Regions from separate parts of the Pseudomonas sp. B21-048 genome, predicted to be linked through region 1. Evidence: predicted binding sites of a transcription regulator. Region 1 holds the regulator's gene; each other region holds the start of a gene.
What was found. The regulator sigma-54, encoded in region 1, starts transcription at its own class of promoters, with help from an activator protein. The targets are predictions, from matches to a motif close to ANTGGCATNNANNTTGCTNT.
Positions count from the first base shown of each region.

Region 1 (3,280 bases):
AGCATCTGGCCAAGAGCTACAAGAGCCGTCAGGTCGTGCGCGACGTCAGCCTGTCCATCGACAGCGGTCAGATCGTCGGCCTGCTTGGTCCTAACGGTGCCGGTAAAACCACTTGCTTCTATATGATTGTCGGCTTGGTGCAGGCCGATCAGGGCCGCGTCCTGATCGATGACCTGGACGTGAGCCACCAGCCTATGCACGGTCGTGCGAAGGCGGGTATCGGTTATCTTCCGCAAGAAGCGTCGATCTTCCGCAAACTGTCGGTGGCCGACAACATCATGGCCATCCTCGAGACCCGCAAGGAACTCGACAAGGCCGGTCGTCGCCAGGAGCTGGAAAGCCTGCTGCAGGAATTTCACATCCACCACATACGCGACAACCTCGGCATGAGCCTGTCCGGTGGTGAACGCCGCCGCGTGGAAATCGCCCGGGCGCTGGCCACCAATCCGAAATTCATCCTCCTCGACGAACCCTTCGCCGGTGTGGACCCTATTTCGGTGGGCGACATCAAGCAGATCATTCATCATCTCAAGGCCAAAGGCATTGGTGTGCTGATCACGGACCACAACGTCCGTGAAACCCTGGATATCTGCGAAACCGCCTACATCGTCAACGATGGTCAACTGATCGCTGAAGGTGACTCCGCCACCATCCTGGCCAATGAACTGGTCAAGGAAGTGTATCTGGGTCATGAGTTCCGCCTGTAAGCACTCAGGTGCCCGGGCCGCCGAGAGAGCGCTGACTTCAATAAAAAATCAATAACTTTTTATTGTTACAGCGCTCTAGGCAAACACTTCAGTTTCGGGCATATAATTTGCTTATGTTTGGCGCTTCGGCGCCCTGTAGTGGATGGCGCATGTGCGCCGGCGAATAAGGTGTTAAGCCCCTGCCATGAAACCATCGCTAGTCTTGAGAATGGGCCAGCAGCTGACGATGACACCGCAGCTGCAACAGGCCATCCGCCTGCTCCAATTGTCGACCCTGGACCTGCAACAGGAAATCCAGGAGGCCCTGGAGTCCAATCCGATGCTCGAACGCCAGGAAGAAGGCGACGACTTCGATAACGCCGACCCCTTGGCCGATAGCGCCGAACAGAAACCCAACGCCGACATTCAGGAACCCTCCTACCAGGAAACCGCCCCAACGGTGGATAACCTCGAAGAAGGCGACTGGAATGAGCGCATTCCTAACGAATTGCCCGTCGACACGGCCTGGGAAGACGTCTACCAGACCAGCGCCAGCAGCCTGCCGAGCAACGATGACGACGAGTGGGATTTCACCACCCGCACATCGGTCGGTGAAAGCCTGCAAAGCCATTTGCTCTGGCAACTGAACCTGGCACCGATGTCCGACACCGATCGCCTGATCGCCGTGACCCTGATCGACTGCATCAACAATCAGGGATACCTGGACGAAACCCTCGAGGAAATCCTCGAAGCGTTCGACCCGGAACTGGACATCGAACTGGACGAAATCGAAGCCGTCCTGCACCGCATCCAACAATTCGAACCCGCCGGCATCGGTGCTCGCAACCTCGGTGAATGCCTGCTGCTGCAACTGCGCCAGCTGCCCGCCAAGACCCCTTGGCTGGCCGAGGCCAAGCGCCTGGTCACCGACTACATCGACCTGCTCGGCGGCCGCGACTACAGCCAGCTGATGCGCCGCATGAAGCTCAAGGAAGATGAACTGCGTCAGGTCATCGAATTGGTCCAGAGCCTCAACCCGCGCCCGGGCTCGCAGATCGAGTCAGCCGAAGCCGAATACGTCGTGCCCGATGTGATCGTGCGCAAGGACAACGAGCGCTGGCTGGTGGAGCTGAACCAGGAGTCGGTACCACGCCTACGGGTCAACGCCCAATACGCCGGTTTCGTACGTCGTGCCGATACCAGCGCTGACAATACCTTCATGCGCAATCAGCTGCAGGAAGCTCGTTGGTTCATCAAGAGCCTGCAAAGCCGCAATGAAACCCTGATGAAAGTCGCCACCCAGATCGTCGAGCATCAGCGCGGCTTTCTTGAATACGGCGACGAAGCCATGAAGCCGCTGGTGCTGCATGACATCGCCGAAGCGGTGGGCATGCACGAATCGACGATTTCACGGGTGACCACGCAAAAATTCATGCATACCCCACGGGGCATCTATGAACTGAAATACTTTTTTTCCAGTCACGTCAGCACCTCCGAAGGCGGTGAATGCTCGTCCACGGCGATTCGCGCGATCATCAAAAAACTGGTTGCCGCGGAAAATCAGAAAAAGCCGTTGAGTGACAGCAAGATCGCTGGTTTACTGGAGGCACAAGGCATTCAGGTAGCCCGTCGCACCGTCGCCAAGTACCGCGAATCCCTGGGGATCGCGCCTTCCAGCGAACGGAAGCGGTTGATGTAACCGCCGGGCTCGCCACAGCGTTCCAGTGGCAGGCATTTCTGCCTGCCGCTTTATGCACTGGCAACGAAGGAGAAGCTGTATGCAAGTCAACATCAGTGGACACCAACTGGAAGTGACCGAACCCCTGCGCACCTACATCGGCGAAAAACTCGACCGATTAGAGAGGCATTTCGACAAGATCACCAATGTGCAAGTCACGATGAACGTCGAAAAACTGCTGCAGAAAATCGAAGCCACGCTGCATATTCCCGGCGGAGAAGTGGTCGCCAATGCCGAGCATACGGACATGTATGCCGCCATCGACCTGCTGACCGACAAGCTGGATCGCCAACTCAAAAAGCATAAGGAAAAGACCCAGAGCCTCCTCCAGGGCGCGACCGGTCGCTAACACCCCCAATCCATGATCCGACTAGAAACCATCCTGACCCCCGGCCGTTCCCAAGTGAACGCGCCGGGTGGCAGTAAAAAGAAAGCCCTCGAGCAAATTGCCAACCTTATCCACCGCGAAGTACCGGATCTGGAAATGCAGGACGTCTTCGAGGCCCTGATTGCCCGTGAGAAACTCGGTTCTACCGGTTTCGGCAACGGCATCGCCATCCCCCACTGCCGGCTCAAAGGCTGCACCTCGCCAATCAGTGCGCTGCTGCACCTGGAAGCCCCTATCGATTTCGACGCCATTGATGGCGCCCCGGTTGACCTGCTGTTTGTGCTGCTGGTCCCGGAAGCCGCCACCGATGCACACCTGGAATTGCTCCGCCAGATCGCCAGCATGCTTGATCGCAAGGAAGTGCGTGAAAAACTGCGCAGCGCCCCGAGCAACGAAGCCTTGTATCAGGTTGTCCTGGACGAGCAAAACGGTCACTAATCATGCGCCTGATCATCGTCAGTGGCCGCT
Region 1 is NZ_CP087168.1:920,036-923,315, reverse strand. Features, by position in the region: gene lptB (LPS export ABC transporter ATP-binding protein) at 1-707, shown strand, start outside; gene LOY56_RS04070 (RNA polymerase factor sigma-54) at 892-2,385, shown strand; gene hpf (ribosome hibernation-promoting factor, HPF/YfiA family) at 2,465-2,773, shown strand; gene ptsN (PTS IIA-like nitrogen regulatory protein PtsN) at 2,786-3,250, shown strand; gene rapZ (RNase adapter RapZ) at 3,253-3,280, shown strand, end outside.

Region 2 (3,280 bases), 560 kb from region 1:
CCAGCGAGCGTCGGCACATGGAGCTCAATGCCTTGCTCGGGGCGCTGGAATTTCCGGTGCTGTCGATCGACATGGGCGGCTCCATCGTCGCGGCCAACCGTGCGGCGGCACAGTTGCTCGGGGTGCGGGTGGATGAAGTGCCGGGGATTCCACTGTCGCGGTATGCCGAGGATTTCGATTTGCCGGAGCTGGTGCGCGCCAACAAGTCGCGGATTAACGGCTTGCGGGTCAAGGTCAAGGGTGACGTGTTTCTCGCCGACATCGCGCCACTGCAATCGGAGCATGATGAAAGCGAGGCCATGGCCGGTGCAGTGTTAACGTTGCACCGCGCGGATCGGGTAGGCGAGCGTATCTATAACGTGCGCAAGCAGGAGTTGCGCGGCTTCGACAGTATTTTCCAGAGCTCGAAAGTGATGGCTGCGGTGGTTCGCGAAGCGCGACGCATGGCGCCACTGGATGCGCCGCTATTGATAGAAGGCGAAACCGGCACCGGCAAGGAGTTGTTGGCGCGGGCCTGTCACCTGGCGAGCCCGCGTGGTCAGTCACCGTTGATGGCGCTCAACTGCGCCGGTCTGCCTGAGTCCATGGCCGAGACCGAACTGTTCGGCTACGGCCCTGGTGCCTTCGAAGGCGCGCGGGCCGAAGGCAAGCTCGGGCTGTTGGAGCTGACGGCGGGCGGTACGTTGTTTCTCGATGGTGTCGGCGAAATGAGCCCGCGCTTGCAGGTGAAGTTGCTGCGCTTTCTGCAGGACGGTTGCTTCCGTCGTGTCGGCAGCGATGAAGAGGTTTATCTGGATGTGCGGGTGATCTGCGCGACTCAAGTGGACTTGTCCGAGCTGTGCGCTCGCGGTGAGTTTCGCCAGGATTTGTATCACCGCTTGAACGTGCTCTCGCTGCATATTCCGCCGCTGCGCGAATGCCTCGACGGGTTGGCGCCGCTGGTGGAGCACTTCCTCGATCAGGCCAGTCGGCAGATCGGTTGTCCGTTGCCAAAACTGGCGCCAGCGGCGATGGAGCGGCTCAGTCACTATCATTGGCCGGGTAACGTGCGGCAGTTGGAAAACGTACTGTTCCAGGCGGTTTCCCTGTGCGACGGCGGCACTGTCAAAGCCGAGCACATTCGTCTGCCGGACTACGGCGTGCGTCAGCCGCTTGGCGATTTTTCCCTTGAGGGCGGCCTGGACGAGATTGTCGGGCGCTTTGAAAAGGCCGTGCTGGAGCGCTTGTATTCCGAGCATCCGAGCAGTCGGCAACTGGGCAAGCGGTTGGGGGTTTCGCATACGACCATTGCCAATAAGTTGCGTGAGTACGAAGTCGGTAAAGACAACACCTGACTGATCGTTCCCACGCAGAGCGTGGGAACGATCAGGGGGTAACTGAGGATTGCCGCGAAGCGGCATAACACCGCCGGTTTTTCGTCTTCGATACATTTCCCAATTCTCTCTGAATCCCTCAAGTCCTTTGTTTGTCGGGCCGTGCGCCGCCAGAAAAAAGTTGGTCTGCAAATTGCTTATGGCTCAGCAGTACAGCGGTGGGCGGCAAACGTCCGGCATGCAGAGGAAAGAGTGTGGACAAGTACCTTTATGTGGCAATGACCGGCGCCAGCCAGAATGCACTGGCGCAGAAGGCTCATGCCAACAACCTGGCGAACATCTCTACCAACGGTTTTCAGAAGGACCTGGAACAGGCCCGTTCGATGCCGGTGTTTGGTGACAGCTTTCCGGCGCGTGCGTTTGCCATGAGCGAACGTCCTGCCACCGACTTCTCTCCGGGTACGCTGGTGGAAACCGGTCGTGACCTCGACGTCGCGGTGCAAGGCAATGGCTGGATTGCCGTGCAGAACCCTGATGGCGGTGAAAGCTACGTGCGCACCGGCAGCCTCAACGTTGACGCGCTGGGTGTGCTGCGTGCCGGCAACGGTATGCCGGTGGTCGGCAATGGCGGGCCCATTGCCGTACCGCCCGAGCAGCAGATCGAAGTCGGCGAAGACGGCACCGTCAGCATCCGCGCGATGGGCGAAGGCCCGCGGGTGATGGCCGAAGTCGACCGCATCAAACTGGTCAACCCGGACTTCAAGAACATGACCAAAGGCCTGGACGGTTCGATCCACACCCAGGACGGCAAGCCGGCACAAGCCGATGCCAAGGTCAAACTGGTGTCCGGGTTCCTCGAGTCGAGCAACGTCAATGCCGTGGAAGAAATGACCTCGGTGCTGGCGCTGGCCAAGCAGTTCGAGCTGCACATCAAGATGATGAATACCGCCAAAGACGATGACCAGGCCATGGCTCGGGTCTTGCAGATCAGCTAATTATCAGAACGTCGCGCCGTAAAACAGGCGCACGAGGAGAATCGAATGCTTCCGGCTCTATGGGTTGCCAAAACAGGTCTGTCCGCCCAGGACACCAACCTCACCACCATTTCCAACAACCTGGCGAACGTATCGACCACGGGTTTCAAACGTGACCGCGCCGAGTTCCAGGACTTGCTGTATCAGATCAAACGCCAGCCAGGCGCCCAGTCGACCCAGGACAGCGAATTGCCGTCGGGTCTGCAAGTGGGTACCGGTGTTCGCATCGTCGGCACCCAGAAAAACTTCACCGCCGGTAGCCTGCAAACCACCGAGCAGCCGTTGGACATGGCCATCGACGGTCGCGGTTTCTTCCAGATTCTGCAGCCCGATGGCACCACGTCCTACACCCGTGACGGTACCTTTCACCTGGATTCCAACGGCCAGATCGTCAACGCCAGCGGCTTCGCCCTAGAGCCGGCCATTGTCATTCCGAACAACGCCCAGACTTTCACCGTTGGCCGTGACGGCACCGTATCCATCACCGTTCCCGGCAACCCGGCCGCCCAGGTGATCGGCAACCTGCAAACCGCCGACTTCATCAACCCGGCCGGTCTGCAAGCGGTGGGTAACAACCTGTTCCTGGAAACCGCTGCCAGTGGCGCGCCGCAAGTCGGCACCCCGGGCCTCGCCGGTTTCGGCACCACGCTGCAGAACACCCTGGAAACGTCCAACGTCAGCACCGTTGAAGAGATGGTCAACATGATCACCACTCAGCGCGCCTACGAGATGAACTCCAAGGTGATCTCCACCGCCGACCAGATGCTCTCGTTCGTAACGCAGAATCTGTAATCAAGTCTATGAGGCGGCCATGAGGTCGCCTGCAACACCGTGAGGTAGGGTCATGAATCGCTTTGTATCTGTTCTGGCACTGAGTGGGGTCGTCGTGCTCGCGGGCTGCGTTGCCCCGCCGCCCAAGCCCAATGACCCTTA
Region 2 is NZ_CP087168.1:1,484,191-1,487,470, forward strand. Features, by position in the region: gene LOY56_RS06780 (sigma-54-dependent phenylalanine hydroxylase transcriptional regulator PhhR) at 1-1,334, shown strand, start outside; gene LOY56_RS06785 (flagellar basal body rod protein FlgF) at 1,568-2,308, shown strand; gene flgG (flagellar basal-body rod protein FlgG) at 2,354-3,139, shown strand; gene flgH (flagellar basal body L-ring protein FlgH) at 3,192-3,280, shown strand, end outside.
Region 2: LOY56_RS06785 (flagellar basal body rod protein FlgF) is a predicted target of sigma-54. The motif match lies at 1,494-1,513, and genes of this name have one in related genera.

Region 3 (3,280 bases), 590 kb from region 1:
TCTTTGGGTTCACCGAGATGACCCCGCAGTATTCCGGCATGTGCTTGGCGAAATCGGCAGTACCGATTTCGTTGGCCAGGTCGATGATGTCCTGCTTGTGACTGGCGATCAGCGGGCGCAAGACCAACTTGTCGGTCACGCAGTCGATCACGGACAGGTTCGGCAACGTCTGGCTCGACACCTGGGAAATCGCTTCGCCGGTGACCAGCGCTTCGATCTCCAGCCGATCGGCAATACGGGAAGCAGCGCGCAACATCATACGCTTCAAAACTACGCCCATATGACTGTTATCGACTTTCCCGAGAATTTCTCCCAGTACTTCCTCGAACGGCACACTGACAAATAACACGCGTTGGGAGCTGCCGTACTTCTTCCAGATGAAGTGCGCGACTTCCATGACGCCCAGTTCGTGGGCACGTCCGCCCAGATTGAAGAAGCAGAAATGGCTCATCAGCCCGCGACGCATGATCTGGTAGGCGGCGACGGTGGAATCGAAGCCGCCGGACATCAGCACAAGCGTCTGTTCCAAGGCACCCAGCGGATAACCGCCAATGCTGTTGTGCTGGTTGTGAATCACGAACAACCGTTTGTCGCGAATTTCGATACGGACTTCAATTTCCGGCTCTTTCAGCGAAATACCGGCTGCACTGCACTGACGGCGCAGTTGGCTGCCGACGTATTTCTCGACATCCATGGAGCTGAATTCGTGCTTGCCGGCACGCTTGCAGCGCACCGAAAAGATCTTCCCGGCCAGGGCGTCACCGAAATGCTGCTTGCACTTGGCGACGATGTCGTCGAAATCGCCCAACGGGTACTCATCGACCTGCAGGAAATGCGCGATGCCCGGCATGCAGCTCAGGCGTTCGGTCATCTCCTTCAGGGCTTTCGGCTCGCTGACGCGGGTTTCCAGCTCGAGATTGTCCCACACACCGTTCACCACCACGGCCGGGTCCAGATCGCGGAGCACGGTACGGATGTTTTTGGCCAACTGGCGGATGAAACGCATCCGTACCGGGCGGCTCTTGATGGTGATCTCGGGGAAGACTTTTACGATTAGTTTCATGAAAACAGCGCGCGCTGGGCCAGCCGAAAAAGGGGGGCGCGGATTATAGCGGAAATTGCTCAAGGTTTAACCAGTTAATGTGCAGAAGGTTTTGCGTGCACCAAAACAGGTCATTTATGCAATTTAACGCTACATTACAGGGCGAGGTTTGGCGCTTTTTGAGGCTTTGCGCCTTTCTAAGCGTGATATTGGGGCAAAAAACCCACGGTGGGGCACTGGCATGCAATTTGCTCCCTTGTGAGGCAGGTTGCCATGGCAGAGTATTCGCGCCGGCATCACCCACAGATAAGGGCATCCATTACTAGCCCTAAGCCACCCCGGAGGACACTATGTCGAAGTCGGTTCAACTCATCAAAGATCATGACGTCAAGTGGATTGATCTGCGCTTCACGGACACCAAAGGCACTCAGCACCACGTGACCATGCCGGCTCGCGATGCGCTGGATGAAGCTTTCTTTGAAGAAGGCAAAATGTTCGACGGTTCCTCCATCGCCGGCTGGAAAGGCATCGAAGCTTCCGACATGATCCTGATGCCGGATGACAGCACTGCCGTTCTCGACCCGTTCACCGAAGAGCCGACCCTGATCCTGGTTTGCGACGTGATCGAGCCTTCGACCATGCAAGGCTACGACCGTGACCCACGTGCGATCGCCAAGCGTGCCGAGGAATACCTGAAGTCGACCGGTATCGGTGACACTGTATTCGTGGGCCCAGAGCCTGAGTTCTTCATCTTCGACGAAGTGAAGTTCAAATCCGACATCTCCGGTTCCATGTTCAAAATCTTCTCCGAACAAGGTTCGTGGATGTCCGACCAGGACGTGGAAGGCGGCAACAAAGGCCACCGTCCAGGCGTCAAAGGCGGCTACTTCCCTGTTCCGCCGTTCGACCACGACCACGAAATCCGTACCTCCATGTGCAACGCGATGGAAGAAATGGGCCTGGTCATCGAAGTTCACCACCACGAAGTGGCGACTGCCGGTCAGAACGAAATCGGCGTGAAATTCAACACCCTGGTTGCCAAGGCTGACGAAGTTCAAACCCTGAAGTACTGCGTACACAACGTTGCTGATGCATACGGCCGCACCGCGACCTTCATGCCTAAGCCTCTGTACGGCGACAACGGTTCGGGTATGCACGTTCACCTGTCCATCGCCAAAGATGGCAAGAACACCTTCGCTGGCGAAGGCTATGCCGGCCTGTCCGATACCGCTCTGTACTTCATCGGCGGCATCATCAAGCACGGTAAGGCCCTGAACGGCTTCACCAACCCGTCGACCAACTCCTACAAGCGTTTGGTCCCAGGTTTCGAAGCGCCGGTGATGCTGGCCTACTCGGCTCGCAACCGTTCGGCTTCGATCCGTATTCCTTACGTGTCCAGCCCTCGCGCTCGCCGTATCGAAGCTCGCTTCCCGGATCCAGCAGCTAACCCGTACCTGGGCTTCGCTGCACTGTTGATGGCTGGCCTGGACGGCATCCAGAACAAGATCCACCCTGGCGACGCCGCTGACAAAAACCTGTACGACCTGCCGCCTGAAGAGGCGAAAGAGATCCCACAAGTTTGCGGCAGCCTGAAAGAAGCCCTGGAAGAGCTGGACAAAGGTCGTGCGTTCCTGACCAAAGGCGGCGTTTTCAGCGACGACTTCATCGACGCTTACATCGCCCTGAAAAGCGAAGAAGAAATCAAGGTTCGTACCTTCGTACACCCACTGGAATATGAGCTGTATTACAGCTGCTGATCCGGTAGCGCCGCGCTACGCGGCGTGACAAAAGAGAGGCCTCCTTCGGGAGGCCTTTTTTATGGGCGACCGTCTGTCACCGGATGCCCGGTTGCGTGCATCATGGCCTTCATCCGATAAAGCCGAGATGCCCCATGCGCCTACGCCCATGCCTTGCCCTGCTCACCGCCCTGCTGGCCAACAGCGCTTTTGCCAGCCCAGCCCCCGCCGCCCTCGCTCCGTTGCTTGGCACCATCGAAGAACGCCTGACAATTGCCGATCAGGTCGCGCTGAGCAAATGGGACAGTGGCAAACCGGTCGAAGACCGGCAGCGCGAGCGCGAGGTGATTGCCGGCGCCGTCGCCCTGGCACCCGCCTATAAATTGAGCAACGAAGCCGTCGAACAGTTCTTCTCGGCGCAGATCGAGGCCAACAAACTGGTGCAATACGCTCACCTGTCTGACTGGCACGCGCAAGGCAAGGCGCCCAACGATCCTCGCCC
Region 3 is NZ_CP087168.1:330,761-334,040, reverse strand. Features, by position in the region: gene thiI (tRNA uracil 4-sulfurtransferase ThiI) at 1-1,063, opposite strand, end outside; gene glnA (glutamate--ammonia ligase) at 1,393-2,799, shown strand; gene LOY56_RS01580 (chorismate mutase) at 2,934-3,280, shown strand, end outside.
Region 3: glnA (glutamate--ammonia ligase) is a predicted target of sigma-54. The motif match lies at 1,278-1,297, and genes of this name have one in related genera.